Regions from separate parts of the Peribacillus sp. FSL M8-0224 genome, predicted to be linked through region 2. Evidence: riboswitches for the same ligand, from Rfam matches in the RefSeq annotation. Region 2 holds a riboswitch; each other region holds the start of a gene.
What was found. A riboswitch is a leader RNA that binds a small molecule or an ion and turns the genes downstream of it on or off. The one in region 2 is predicted to bind thiamine pyrophosphate.
Positions count from the first base shown of each region.

Region 1: another riboswitch for thiamine pyrophosphate. It lies ahead of MKX49_RS17810 (ABC transporter substrate-binding protein); the one in region 2 lies ahead of tenA (thiaminase II).
Region 3: another riboswitch for thiamine pyrophosphate. It lies ahead of thiC (phosphomethylpyrimidine synthase ThiC); the one in region 2 lies ahead of tenA (thiaminase II).

Region 1 covers NZ_JBBOOJ010000001.1:3,705,827-3,710,484, forward strand. Annotated here, with positions in the region: gene MKX49_RS17795 (ABC transporter ATP-binding protein) at 1-113, opposite strand, end outside; gene MKX49_RS17800 (ABC transporter permease) at 97-879, opposite strand; gene MKX49_RS17805 (thiamine-binding protein) at 876-1,160, opposite strand; gene MKX49_RS17810 (ABC transporter substrate-binding protein) at 1,172-2,167, opposite strand; TPP riboswitch at 2,301-2,410, opposite strand; gene MKX49_RS17815 (protein-glutamine gamma-glutamyltransferase) at 2,724-3,551, shown strand; gene rarD (EamA family transporter RarD) at 3,647-4,576, opposite strand; gene MKX49_RS17825 (amidohydrolase) at 4,657-4,658, opposite strand, start outside.
Region 2 covers NZ_JBBOOJ010000001.1:1,978,952-1,983,609, reverse strand. Annotated here, with positions in the region: gene MKX49_RS09545 (ABC transporter ATP-binding protein) at 1-884, opposite strand, end outside; gene MKX49_RS09540 (ECF transporter S component) at 903-1,481, opposite strand; gene tenA (thiaminase II) at 1,497-2,180, opposite strand; TPP riboswitch at 2,316-2,447, opposite strand; gene MKX49_RS09530 (SDR family NAD(P)-dependent oxidoreductase) at 2,576-3,322, opposite strand; gene MKX49_RS09525 (AMP-binding protein) at 3,379-4,658, opposite strand, start outside.
Region 3 covers NZ_JBBOOJ010000001.1:402,665-407,322, forward strand. Annotated here, with positions in the region: gene MKX49_RS01970 (hypothetical protein) at 18-470, shown strand; gene MKX49_RS01975 (histidine phosphatase family protein) at 693-1,238, shown strand; gene MKX49_RS01980 (HAD family hydrolase) at 1,391-2,179, shown strand; TPP riboswitch at 2,296-2,410, shown strand; gene thiC (phosphomethylpyrimidine synthase ThiC) at 2,546-4,327, shown strand; gene MKX49_RS01990 (hypothetical protein) at 4,350-4,520, shown strand; partial or broken gene MKX49_RS01995 (DUF3231 family protein) at 4,611-4,658, opposite strand, start outside.

The DNA.
Region 1 (4,658 bases), 1.7 Mb from region 2:
GATGGCCCAAGGATCGTAACAAATTCCCCATCATTCACATGGAAATTCATATTCTCCAATATATTCTGCTTACCATCGAAAGAATAGGAGACGTCTTTAATTTCCAGCTTCATCCTTTTCACCCTCCTTTCTCTTCCAAGAAACCAAGTATTTCTCCAGGAAAGTGATGATTCCAAAAAAGATCAGGCTCATTCCCATAATGATGAAAATGGCTACAAACACCCGATCTGTCCTGAACGCTGAAGAAGCGAGAGTCATATAAACACCAATCCCCGATTTTGCCCCAAGCCATTCCGAAATAACAGCACCCATTACACTATAGGTAGCCGAAATTTTCAGGCCGGAGAAAATGAACGGGATCGAGTGAGGAAGTTCCAGCTTCCAAAATAACTGGTTTTTCCCCGCTCCCATCATCTTGAAATAATGCTTAAGCTCGTATGGTGTCTGGCGAAAACCGTCCAATGATGCGACCGCAACCGGAAAAAAACATACAAGTGAAATCACGATTAACTTAGGCAGCATGCCAAAGCCAAACCAGATCACCAAAAGCGGCGCCAAAACAATGATAGGTATATTTTGTGATAGTATGAGCAGAGGATAAACCGCGTCCTTCACACCTGGAAATAGGTGTAGGATTGCCGCGATCAATAAGCCGATGCAGCTTCCAATAAAAAATCCCGACAACGCAAGCTCGGTTGTGGATGTAAGGTGTCCGTAAAGATTGCGGGACGACTCAATTCCTTCAATGAAAATGGCCGATGGAGCGGGAAGCAGCCATTCTTCAACTTTCAATAAGACTGTCACTGACTCCCATACAATCAGCAACAATAATAAAAGAAAGAAGGGAGCCCCCTTCTTCCAAATTCCCCTTCCGATCATGCCCGATATTTCTCCGTTAACGTATCCATCGTAATCCCGCTTGGCTGATATAATATTTTCACTTGGGAAATGACATTCGGCGATCCTATTTCAATCATTCTTACATTCATTTTTTCTATCACGGCAAAAAGTTCGGAAAGCTCCCCCTCCATTGTCGTTTCAAGCGGGTGAACCTCATACTTGACACCTGATTCTTCAATGATCTTGATTGCTTCATCGACCATAGGGATGACATTTTCCCCTTTAGGAATAATTTGTATACTAACTAATGAATTGGCCATTGCATTTCCTCCTATTTTGGTAAAAATTCATTGGTAAATGCCTTTTCAGGATCGAAATCACCTTCAAGAAGCTTATTTTCAGTCATCCACTCACTGTAATTCTTCCAAATTTCAAGCTTTTGTTCACCCCATCGCGGAGCATCATCCTGATACTTGGCTGCAAGCCACTCCTGGCTTTTCTTCACTAGTTCTGGATCAAGATCCGGTGCAGACTCAATTAACATATCTGCTGCATCATCAGGATTCTTAATCGCAAACTGGTACCCTTTCGAAGCTGCATGAACGAATGCTTTAACAGTCTCGGGATCTTCTTTTATCATCTTTTCATTTGTAGTCAAAACAGGCGTATAGTAATCAAGCTTATCAGAGTATTCGGTTAAGTACACCATATTAAGCTTTTCATTTCGCAACTCAGCCTCTATGCCTGTCCAACCATAATAAATCCAGGCAAAATCTATATCCCTTTTAACCGAAGTGAAAAAATCCATGTCTCCTGTATTGACTATGTCCACTTCATTTACATCCGCATTTTCCTTTTTCATGAGTGAATCAATAATGGCCTTTTCAACCGGAGATCCCCAGCCACCATAAGTCTTCCCTTCAAAATCCTTGGGAGTCGTAATGTCCTTTGCCTCAGGGGAAGCGAATCCCGAGGTATTATGCTGGATGACGGCAGCTACCGAAACAATCGGCACGCCCTGCACGCGGGCCTGCGTTATGCCCTCCTGGTAGCTCACGCCAAATTCAGATTTCCCTGAAGCGACAAGCTTATCAGCTCCCGCTTCACCTGGCATGATAATTTCCACATCAAGACCTTGTTCTTTAAAATAACCTTTTTCCTTGGCTACATACAATCCTGTATGGTTTGTATTCGGTGTCCAATCGAGCACGACCGATACCTTTTTTAATTCTTCATTTTTAGATGCTTCTTCTTTTTCATTAGTTCCGCCTGCTCCGCATCCAGCTAAAAGGAAGAACGAAGCTAACAGTGGTAAGAATTTATTCAAGTCATTATCCTCCTACACATCTTATAAGATTCATATGCCGGAACCATGATGGGGCTCCAGGGCTATTCAAATACTGGATAAAAAAGCAAAAAACGCCCGAAGATGAATTCGGACGTTAACATACAAAACAGAAAATCAGTCATAATATGTTCCCTCCGCTGGCATCACCCAGATCAGGTTCAAAGAGTCAGCATCTAATGGATGCAATCTCAGCCAGCAGTACTGGCCCCCCTACATTTCTCGCACATATGAACTTTTCTCTCTCATTATATCAATTCATAGGGAAAAAGGAATACTAATTTGCTTCTACTCTCTAATTGGAAAGGTATTCCTTGCACTTCAGGATGTCTTGCAAAACATCTTTTGGAACGAAAATCATTGAAAGCAAAATAATTCTGCCTCTTTCCGTTCCAATCGTTCTTGGCTGCAACGGTGGCGGACACGCTCCAAATAGTCATTTCTTTGCAAGCATTCATATAATGAGCATTACGTGTAGACATTTTTGTTTACTGGTTTTATTAAACCCTTAATTTCATAAGCAAAAGGTGGATATGTCATGATAAAGATTAATCACAAATGGTTAGATGTCAGTCAAATCCAACCAGGTACAGCCTCTGCCAAATCGCTTGAAACTCTTCAATGCTTGGCGGAAGATTCTAACGTTTTTGAATACCGGAACTTTGGGGATTTTAATTTCGAGATACAGCTGAGGAACCGGGTCATAGAGGCAGCTATTGCGTTGGATAAAAGCGGGCCGGAATTTTCCACACTTGAGGAATCTCAATCCAATCAGCGTTATTGGCACCTTTCAAAGGATGGCACCTTTACCCTTCAGCCAGGGATTCTCCCTCATGCTGCGCTCGTTGACATTTTCATGAATGGGGGGCTTTATGCCTTCGAATGCGGGACAGCAATAGTCGTCACTTTTTTAAAGGCGATTTTGGATTTAATCGGCCCCAGGAATTTCGACTATCTTTTTTCAGACCTATTTTTATATGACTGGCGCCCTCCAAGGAATATGGCTCTCAGCGTTCACCAGGGAAGGGACTATTTACCAGGTGATTGCGTTTACTTCAAAAACCCTGATCACGACTTGGCAACCCCTGAATGGCAAGGTGAAAATGCCATATTATTAGGGAATAACCTCTTTTATGGCCACGGGATCGGGATTACCACTGCACAGGGAATCATCGATGAATTAAATAGCAATAGAAAGCCGTACGCCACCATATCAGCATTCCTGACAACACATATCATTTTCCTGGATAGTTCCTTCTATAGACAATTCCAACTGAATTCCCCCCGTGCCAATCCCGATAACAGTCCTGCCTGCCTTTCCAATTGTATTGTTTCTGAAATAGGTTCGAAGATATACCTTTCATGACCCTGACATTTCGCCTATGCCATAAAACCGTTTTATTGAGTAACGACATAAAAAAAATGCTTGGGCAGAAATCTCCCCAAGCATTTTTTTTCTTTTCACGCACCAATATTCCCTTTGCCTTTGAACCTGCGGGCACTTGCCTGCCCCCATTTCGTTATGGATAGTGTATAAACAGCCAAAGCTGACCATATGAACAAAAAGGCTAATAGATGTGCTTTGGTGAAACTTTCATGATAGACGAATACCCCGATCAATAAAGATAAGGTCGGAGCGATATACTGAAAAATGCCAAGCATCGATAACGGGATCTTCTCCGCCCCTTTTGCAAAATATAAAAGAGGCAATGCCGTGGCAATCCCGCCGCCCACCAACAGCAAGCTTGTGCTTCCGTCTGTAAAGAATTGCATTTCCGACCTGTTCATCAAGTAAATCAGGTAACCTAGGGCCAGAGGCGTTACCATCATCGTTTCAAGCGTCAGCCCGATTGCCGATTCGGCCTTGATCATTTTTTTTGCCAGACCGTATAATCCAAAGGTCATGGCCAAAACAAGAGAGATCCACGGGATCGTGCCGAAATGAATGCCAAGGATCAAGACTCCGATTCCTGCAAGCAGGAATGAAATGATTTGGGCCCCGCTCAATTTTTCTTTTAAGACTATCACTCCCAATAGTACACTGACGAGAGGATTGATATAATATCCAAGGCTCGTGTCGAGGATCCGTCCTGAGTTAACGGCCCATATGAACACTCCCCAATTAGCTGTAACAAGCAGGGACGCCGTTAGCAATGCCGTAAAGAGTTTCGGATTTCCCATTATATTTTTGACATAATCTAGAAACGCCTGCCATTTTTTCATGAACATCAATAAAACCAGCATGAACACGAAAGACCATAATACCCTCTGAGCTAAAATTTCCATTGCACCGACTCCCTGAAGGAACTTCCAGTAAACCGGCACAACTCCCCACATCATGTAAGAAAGGGCTGCATATATCGCCCCTTCTTTTTGTTGATCCACTTTCATAACAAGCCTTCTTTCCATTTACATTCCTTTATCTAATTCCATCTAACAATTTTGTATTTCCATTTCTTTTTTTGCAACTGTT
Region 2 (4,658 bases):
GCGCCATTTTCTCCCCTGATCACAATCCATTCTCCTGAATGCACCTTCAGCTCTTCAACCTTGAGTTTTTCCTCTTTATTCCGAAAACCGCTAAATCCTTGCACATCCAGAAGGGGTAAACCATCTGTAAAATGGTATTCCCTAGTGGGTGCATTACTCTGTATATATTCATCCCAAACACCAGGGAACCAAATTCCATGTTCTCTCATTTCATTTTTATATAGGGAAAGAATGGTGTCTCTTGGACCATCAGCTATGATTTGACCGTCATCGTTTAAAAGCACGATTCGTTCGATGAATTCTAAAACATGGTCAATTTTATGTTCGACGATAATAACCGTTTTGTCTTTTCCGACTTCCTTCAACAAGTCCCAGATTTCTTTCGTTCCTTCTGGATCAAGCATGGCGGTCGGTTCATCTAAAAATATAACTTCTGGTTCAAGGGCCAATACTGAAGCAATTGCCAGACGCTGTTTCATCCCGCCTGATAATGTGTCAATACTTGTATGGTCCAGGTTCAATCCTACTTTACGGAAATGATTTTGAATCTTCTCTTTCATTTCTTCTTTAGGGACGGAAAGATTCTCTAGGACAAAGGCAATTTCCTCATCGGCAAATGGCATGCAAAACTGGCTATCAGGGTCTTGAAAAACATACCCCCATGAAGAAGGGCATTTCAATTTCTCCGCTTTCATCGGGACTTCGATGGAATTCGGAATCAATCCGCTTAACACTTGCAACAGAGTGGACTTACCACATCCAGATGGTCCCAACAATAACACTTTTTCTCCCTGATCAAATGATAGTGATAGGTCCTTGAATATCAAAGATTCATCACCGGGAAATTTCATTCTTAACTTTTCAACAGAAACGATTGGTTCCATGGCCCTCAACCTCTTCTTTTAATCAAGTTCTGCATAATCTTTATTGGAAACCGGACGCACAAGATTAGTTACCCCTGTTGCTTCCAGGACTTTAACTAGATAATAAGCGGTCACACCTGCAAAGAATATGGAACCCACAAACCTCGCTATCATGAATAACGATAGATTCCAAGTAGAAAGCGCACCTATTTCCCCGTATGCAAAATCCATGATAACTGATGCCAGGCAGGAAGCCATCGCAGCTAAAACGGCCACCGGCATATTGAATTTTTTATATTTGAACCCCATGAACACCAGTTCCGCGAACAAACCTTGGACCACCCCATATAACAGTACAGTCAGCCCCCATGGGGAACCTAGAAAGAATTCCCCTGAAGCTGCAGCTATCTCCGCCAAAAGTGCCACACCCGGTTTCCGTAAAATGAAAAAGGCGACAGGGCCAGCTATAAACCACATTCCATAAATAAGTTGATCCAGATGTAATCCTAATGGTTTAACGGAATAATAAATCGAACCCCAAAGGATATAAACGATTCCAAATGCTACCGCAATCACGATCGTGACTAATATATCCGTTAATTTCAATCCTTTTTTCATTGTTTCATTCTCCTTTTATACTTCTAATGTTTCCTTATGAACGGGCCATGTCTCTAAACGATAAGCCATTTCCCAAAATGAGTATTCATATTGGCTGCTGAGAATAAAATGCTCTTTCATTCTCGCCTTATCTTCTTCAGTTACTTTTTCAGCAATCTCATCCAGCCTCGCAATTTGTTCTTCCACCAAAGTGCGGAACCACTCTCCTCCGTAAGCCGCTATCCATTCTTGATAAATCGGCTCTTCGGGCATGCACCCTTGCAGCTTTTCACCTATCTCATAATACAGCCAGTAGCACGGCAAGATAGCTGCAATAACATCTCCTAAATGTCCCGAATAAGCCGCACGATACATATGGGAAGTATAAGCATAGGCAGTCGGGGCAGGCTTGAAATCTTCCCGTTCTTCTTTTGTGATGCCTAATCTCTCGGAAAAATTCTCATGAAGCTTCAACTCCGCTTCATATGTTCCTTGTGCATGGCCGGCAAGCCTGCTTGTTGTATGTAAATCTGTAGCTTTGACTGCCCCTAAGGCTTGAACTCTAGCAAAATGAGATAAATAATAGGCATCTTGCATGACATAAAAACGGAAACACTCCAATGGCAATGTGCCATCTCCTATTCCTGCTACAAACGGATGATTAAAACTAGCTTCCCAAATGTGATCAACTTCCTTACGGATTTCCTCTGAAAACTTCATGTCCATTACCTCCAAATTGTATTTTTTCATTGAACGATACAGAAAAAAACACTTATCACCCCTTTTTTTGCAAACAAAAAACCACTTTCTTAAACGTAAAGAAAGTGGTTGTACAAGAAATAATACAGAAATGTATAGTTCCAGACCCCACTTCCCTACGCTGGTATAAACCAGATCAGGTTCTAAGGGTCTTAAAGTCATACTTTAATCTCAGCTTTTGTGGGTAAAAAATCAACTTTTACCTATAAAGCACCCCTAGTGGTACAAATTGTATATTAAAATTCATTTGCCTTTATATTAACACGATAAATCCAATTGTCAAACGTATTAGAAAAGTTTTCTTGATTTAGGGTTACTAAACTTTCAATCTTCCATACCCACATAACCACGATCTATTAAACCATTGTTAATCCACCATTTACGGAAAGAGTTTGCCCCGTAATATACCCTGCCTCTTCCGAAACGAAATAGGAAACAGCACTGGCAATGTCCTCTGGTTGTGCTAGCCGGCGGAATGGAATCGCTTTTTCCAAGGCGCTAGCTATACCTTCATTATATGAGCCTATTTCTTGAAATAGGGGCGTATCAGCAGGACCTGGCGCTATACAATTGATGTTGAGTTTATGACGTGCCATTTCTCTTGCTATCGTTTTTGTAAAGGCAATAACCCCTCCTTTAGCAGCCGAATAAACTGCTTCTCCACTTGATCCGACTCTAGCTGCATCGGATGCAATATTTACTACCTTACCGTATCCATTTTCAATCATGAGAGGTAAAATTTCCTTGCATGTATGGATCTGCCCAAGTAAATTAATATCGATAATCCTTTTCCATGTGCTGGGATCACTTTTTAAAAATGGTTCCACCTTATCCCAGCCTGCATTATTAACCAATATATCTATTCTATGATAATAGTTCACTGATTCTTCGACGGCTTTTTTTACACTTTCTAATTTCGTTACATCACAATGGACCGCTCTGGCTTCAAAACCCGACTTTTCGATTAAAGAAACCGTTTCCTCTGCATTTTTAAGATTAATATCAGCCACGATGACGTTAATATTGCGAGAAGCCAATTTTTTTGAAATTTCTCTGCCAATTCCGCTTCCAGCACCTGTGATAAATGCCATTCTTTTTGTCATCATATTCCCCTCCACTTTCACTATTTCGTCAATATGGATTTATTTAAGCTGCTTGCTTATATATTGTCAGTTATCCTTTCATTAATCATTTCCCGGAGCCGGAATTTCTGAATTTTCCCGCTTGCCGTACGAGGAAAGTCATCCATTATTTCAATAAATTCAGGCCAATATTGTTTTGCCAATCCCTTTTCCAGGAGAAATTCCTGCATGGAATCCAGCGTGATCGGGCTCTTCCCCGTTTTCATACTGATACATGCACATGCTTTTTCCTGAAGACGGGAATCTGGAACCGCAATAACCTGAGCACTAGAAATATCCGGGTGTTCATACAGTACATTTTCTACATAAGCGACTGGAATATTTTCACCGCCACGTATGATTATGTCTTTGTTTCTTCCAGAAATCCGGATATACCCGTCTTCATCAATGAATGCTCGATCACCGGTAATGAACCATCCGTCACTATACTCAGCTAACGTATCATTGATTCGTTTAAAATAGCCGACAAAAAGAGCCGGACCCCTTACTAATAAAGAGCCTTCTATATTCGGGGCACAGATTTCCCCTTCAAAATCCACTATCTTTAACTCCATACCCGGAAACGGGATTCCGTCGGTATTCGTCAGTTTTTCTTCTGTATCTTCAAGTCTCGTCAAGGTTACCAAGCCATCTTCCGTTTGTCCCCACCCTGACAATATCTTGAACGGTACTTTTTTCACGGCCTCCTTTACTAAATGCCTGGGAATCGGGGCACCCAAAGCTACGAAGACTCGCAGCGAATTGAGGTCATACCTTTCTATCCCCTCCATCTGAACCGTATCTTGCAGAAAAGGAGTGGCACCCGCCGTAAACGTTATCTTTTCCTTCTCAACCCATTCAATAAACTCTCTCGGATTCCAAATGTCTTGATAGATTCCCGTACCTCCAATATGTGTTGGGAGCCTGACTCCATAACCAAAACCCGTTTGGTGAGCGAACGTTGACGCCATGAAAAGAACGTCATCGGATTTTAAATGTAAGCGGTCAATCCAATAATTTGTCGATATACAAAGGGTATTATGTGTATGCATAACTCCTTTTGGACTTCCCGTGGTTCCCGAGGTAAAGATAATTTCAGTCACATCATTGGGGTCATGTGTGATTTCATCCAAAATGGAAGAATCCATCCGGTCTTCCCAAGGTTCATCAAATAGGGAGGAGAACAGTTTCATCCCATTCGGGGCATTTTCCCCAATCACATATATATGTTTCATTGAAGGCCATTGATGGCTTAGTCTCTCAATCATGTCAGGGTAATAAAACCCACGGAAATAATCTGGTACAACAATCATTTTAG
Region 3 (4,658 bases), 1.6 Mb from region 2:
AAAAGGAGGATGTTCAGATGGTATATAACTCGGCAGCAGAACTTTGTGAAGGGTTTGGTTATCCGCCCGTTCACGTTAAATTGACGATAGAGATCATCGATAAGAGATTGGGACCTGTAAAGGCAGAAGCGGAGATAGCCATCAAGCCTGTTAAGGCAAAGGGATATCTGGAAGTATTGGTGGAAGAATTGGAATCGGAGCATATCTTTGCCGATGAAAATGGCAGTATCTATGGCAGCTTTGGCATCGATCAAAGCATCCAGATATATGATGAAATCCTGACTACCATTCCGTTCGAAGAGATAATGGGAAATGAAAATTGGAAAGAGACAGTTGAGGAATCCATCACGGCGGATAAACTAAAGGAACAACTGGGGAAATCCCTAAATGATTATCAATTCAGTGATTTGAGCGGGAAATATAAATTCAGGAAAAGATGTACGATAACAGAACTCCAATTCATAGATTAAACGAAAGGAGAAGGCGATATGCTTTCTCTTTTTTACATATGGCCATGATATTTTTCCTTATGATAATTAAATGCTTGCAGTGACACAATCTGTGAGAACCTTTGACCAGGTTTTAATGGTTTCAACTTGCATTTATTATATTGCTTTACATAGGTTAATATATTGTTAAGGGCTTTTATAAGAAATAGAAACGAATATTTTAAAAGATAAAAAGGAGAATATATGAAAATTGGTTTGGTACGGCATTTTAAGGTGGCACATGAATTTCCTACTGGGAAATCTGTGACGGCGGATGATATGAAGCAATGGTTTGTGGACTATGATGCAGCGGATATTATTTATGGAACGACTTTATTTGGCGTGGAGGAATGGCAGGAATGTTATTGCAGTGATATGTCGAGAGCCGTCAAGACAGCGGAACACATCTATCCAGGCACGGTTCATCGGATGGAGGAGCTGCGGGAAATACCTTCGCCCCCTTTGAGAGGAAGGATTAAGCTGCCGTTCATCCTTTGGGCCATCTGGATTCGCTGCTGCTCGGTGATCAACAAGCAGACAAGGGCGGAAATTAAGATTGCAGAGCAAAGAATCAATAAAGTATTGGATGAAGTCTTTGCAAAGGGGGAAAGGAATGTTCTGATCGTGAGTCATGCCGCCCTCATGGTATATATGAGGAAAGAGCTGATCCGACGGGGGTTCACCGGTCCAAAGTTCAAGATTGCCAGTAATGGAAAATTGTATATATTTGAAAGCGGAAAAGGGAAATGAATATATGGTTCCCCACCGGAAAAGGTAAGCCATTTTGCGAAGAAAGAGGCAGGCATTTTCCGAATAGTTATTCTTTTTTTATTGGTTGTGGTTTATTATTGTAATAGTGTAATTTTTACGAATTCAATATTGGGGAAAGAGGGGTGGACATTTTGCTGAAGGCAGTTTTTTTTGATTTAGATGATACATTACTATGGGATCAGAAAAGTGTAAAAGAAGCTTTTGTGGCCACATGCGAAGTTGCCAAGGAGAAATATGGTCTGAATGTCGACGAGTTTGAAGAAGCGGTGCGGAAGGAAGCGCGTGATCTTTATTCTTCTTACGATACATATGCATTCACTCAAATGATCGGAATCAACCCATTTGAGGGACTATGGGGGAATTTTCAGGATGATCATGATGAATTCCGGAAGATGGCCGGGATTGCACCGGCTTATCGGAAAGAAGCGTGGACGAGGGGCTTGAAGGCATTAGGGATCGATGACCCGGAATTTGGGCTTGAACTGGCAGAACGTTTCCCGGCCGAAAGACGCAAAAAGCCATTTATCTATGAAGAAACATTCCGTGTTCTGGATGAATTAAAAGGGAAGTACAAATTGCTATTGCTAACGAACGGATCTCCTGAACTGCAAAATACCAAACTTGAAATAACGCCTGAACTGGTTCCTTATTTCGACCAAATCGTGATTTCAGGCGCATTTGGACGAGGTAAACCGGATGCCTCCATTTTTGAGCACGCTTTGGAAATCATGGAGCTTGATAAGGATGAAGTATTGATGGTCGGCGATAATTTAATGACCGATATCCTTGGAGCATCACGGGTAGGCATAAAGTCGGTTTGGATAAATCGCCATGATAAGGAACGGAATGAAGTGCTTCCAACCTATGAAATCAAGCATTTAGAGGAGCTTTTCCCTATCCTTGAGAGCCTGGGGAATTAATTGGCGGTCCTCCTCCAAATAACAAATTTTAAATGATTGCAGAGAAAATATTAGGTCTTTCAAATTATTTACAGAATGAAAAGGGTGAGATATAGTTACCCTGTAATCAATTAAATTATTCAGACTAGGGGTGTCCAATAAAAGTTGGGCTGAGAGAGAAGCGCTTAAGCTTCTTAACCCTCAGGACCTGATCTGGTTCATACCAGCGTGGGGAAGTTAGAATCTACTAAACGATGACATTTCAATCGGTCATTTCTGTAGTCATACTAACGTTAGCCGGGTCTTAAATATGAGACCTGGCTTTTTCGTGCGAAATGGATTGGATTTTGTCCTTTTTAAATGAACTTAAAAAGGAGAAATGAAATCATGAAGAGTAATTCAGTAAATGACATGAACGTTTCAATTATGTCCAGTTTTGCCGGGAGTAAAAAAGTGTATGTTGAGGGATCTAGACCCGATATTAAAGTACCTATGCGTGAAATTGAGCTAAGTCCGACAACAGGGGCATTCGGCGAAGAGGAGAATCCGCCTTTACGTGTATATGATACAAGCGGCTTCTATACGGATTCAGAATATCCGATTGATATTCATAAAGGCCTTGCCCCGATTAGACGCAGCTGGGTTCTGGAACGGGAAGATGTTGAAGAGTATGAAGGGCGTGAAATAAAGCCTGAAGATAACGGATATAGAAAAGTGGAGTCACAATCCAATGCCGAAGTTTTTCCGGGATTGAAAAGAAAACCATTGCGTGCGGTGAAAGGGAAAAACGTAACCCAGCTCCATTATGCCCGCAAAGGGATCATTACTCCAGAAATGGAGTTCATTTCGATCAGGGAAAATGTAGCCCCTGAGTTTGTAAGGGAAGAGGTAGCTAGCGGGCGGGCAATCATTCCGGCAAATATTAACCATCCTGAAAGTGAGCCCATGATCATCGGACGTAATTTTCACGTGAAGATAAATGCGAATATAGGAAATTCAGCTGTCAGTTCATCGATCGAAGCTGAAGTGGAGAAAATGACTTGGGCTACACGATGGGGTGCAGACAACATAATGGATCTTTCCACAGGAAAGAATATTCACACGACGCGGGAATGGATTATCAGGAATTCACCTGTGCCGGTTGGGACGGTTCCGATATATCAAGCATTGGAAAAAGTGAATGGGGTCGCGGAAGATTTAAATTGGGAAGTTTTCCGGGATACATTAATCGAGCAGGCTGAGCAAGGTGTCGATTACTTCACCATACACGCTGGTGTACTTTTGCGATACATCCCCATGACAGCAAAGCGAGTTACGGGTATTGTTTCCCGGGGAGGCTCCATCATGGCACAATGGTGCTTGGCCCACCACCAAGAAAGTTTTCTCTATACACACTTTGAAGAGATTTGTGAAATCATGAAGACGTATGATGTTTCTTTCTCATTAGGTGACGGTCTCCGTCCGGGATCCATTGCAGATGCAAACGATGAGGCACAATTTGCGGAATTGGAAACACTTGGGGAATTGACGAAGATTGCTTGGAAGCACGACGTTCAAGTCATGGTGGAGGGACCCGGCCACGTACCGATGCATTTGATTAAAGAAAATATGGATAAGCAGCTGGAAGTCTGTCAAGAAGCACCATTCTATACCCTGGGACCATTGACGACGGATATAGCTCCTGGATACGACCATATCACTTCTGCGATTGGTGCTGCCATGATTGGATGGTTTGGAACTGCCATGCTTTGCTATGTGACACCGAAAGAGCATTTGGGACTGCCGAATAAAGAGGATGTTCGGGTAGGGGTCATTACTTATAAAATTGCAGCACACGCAGCTGATCTTGCAAAAGGCCATCCGCAGGCAAGAAAACGGGATGATGCCCTTTCGAAGGCTAGATTCGAATTCCGTTGGAGAGATCAATTCAATCTTTCCCTTGATCCTGAAAGGGCGGTTGAGTATCACGATGAAACTCTTCCGGCAGAAGGGGCCAAAACAGCCCATTTCTGTTCAATGTGCGGACCGAAATTCTGCAGTATGAGAATCTCTCAGGACATTCGTGATTTGGCGAAGGAAAAGGGTCTGGGTTTTGAGTCGGTAATCGATGAAGGGCTTAAAGAAAAAGCGAATGAATTTAGGAAAACGGATGGGGAAATCTATCAATGATTCCGACGAGAGGGAGAATTCGATGAATCGGGTAATCCAGATAAAAGTTGAAATGAAACAGTTGGAAACTCAATTGGAGCAGCTGAAAAGGGAGCTGAACATTTTTCGGGAGAATTGTAACCATGAATTTGTGAAAAATGATTATAGTCAACAATGTACAAAGTGCCACTTGATCGAAAGTCTGCAATGGTAATGATTCCATAATCGTCCTTATGGAATGACTCCCTTAATCATGTTGGACATTCAATCACAAAACATGATTAAGGGGATCTTTCATTACTATTTACATACTTGTTTTATTAATATGAAGAGGAGGAGGGACAAGCCATCC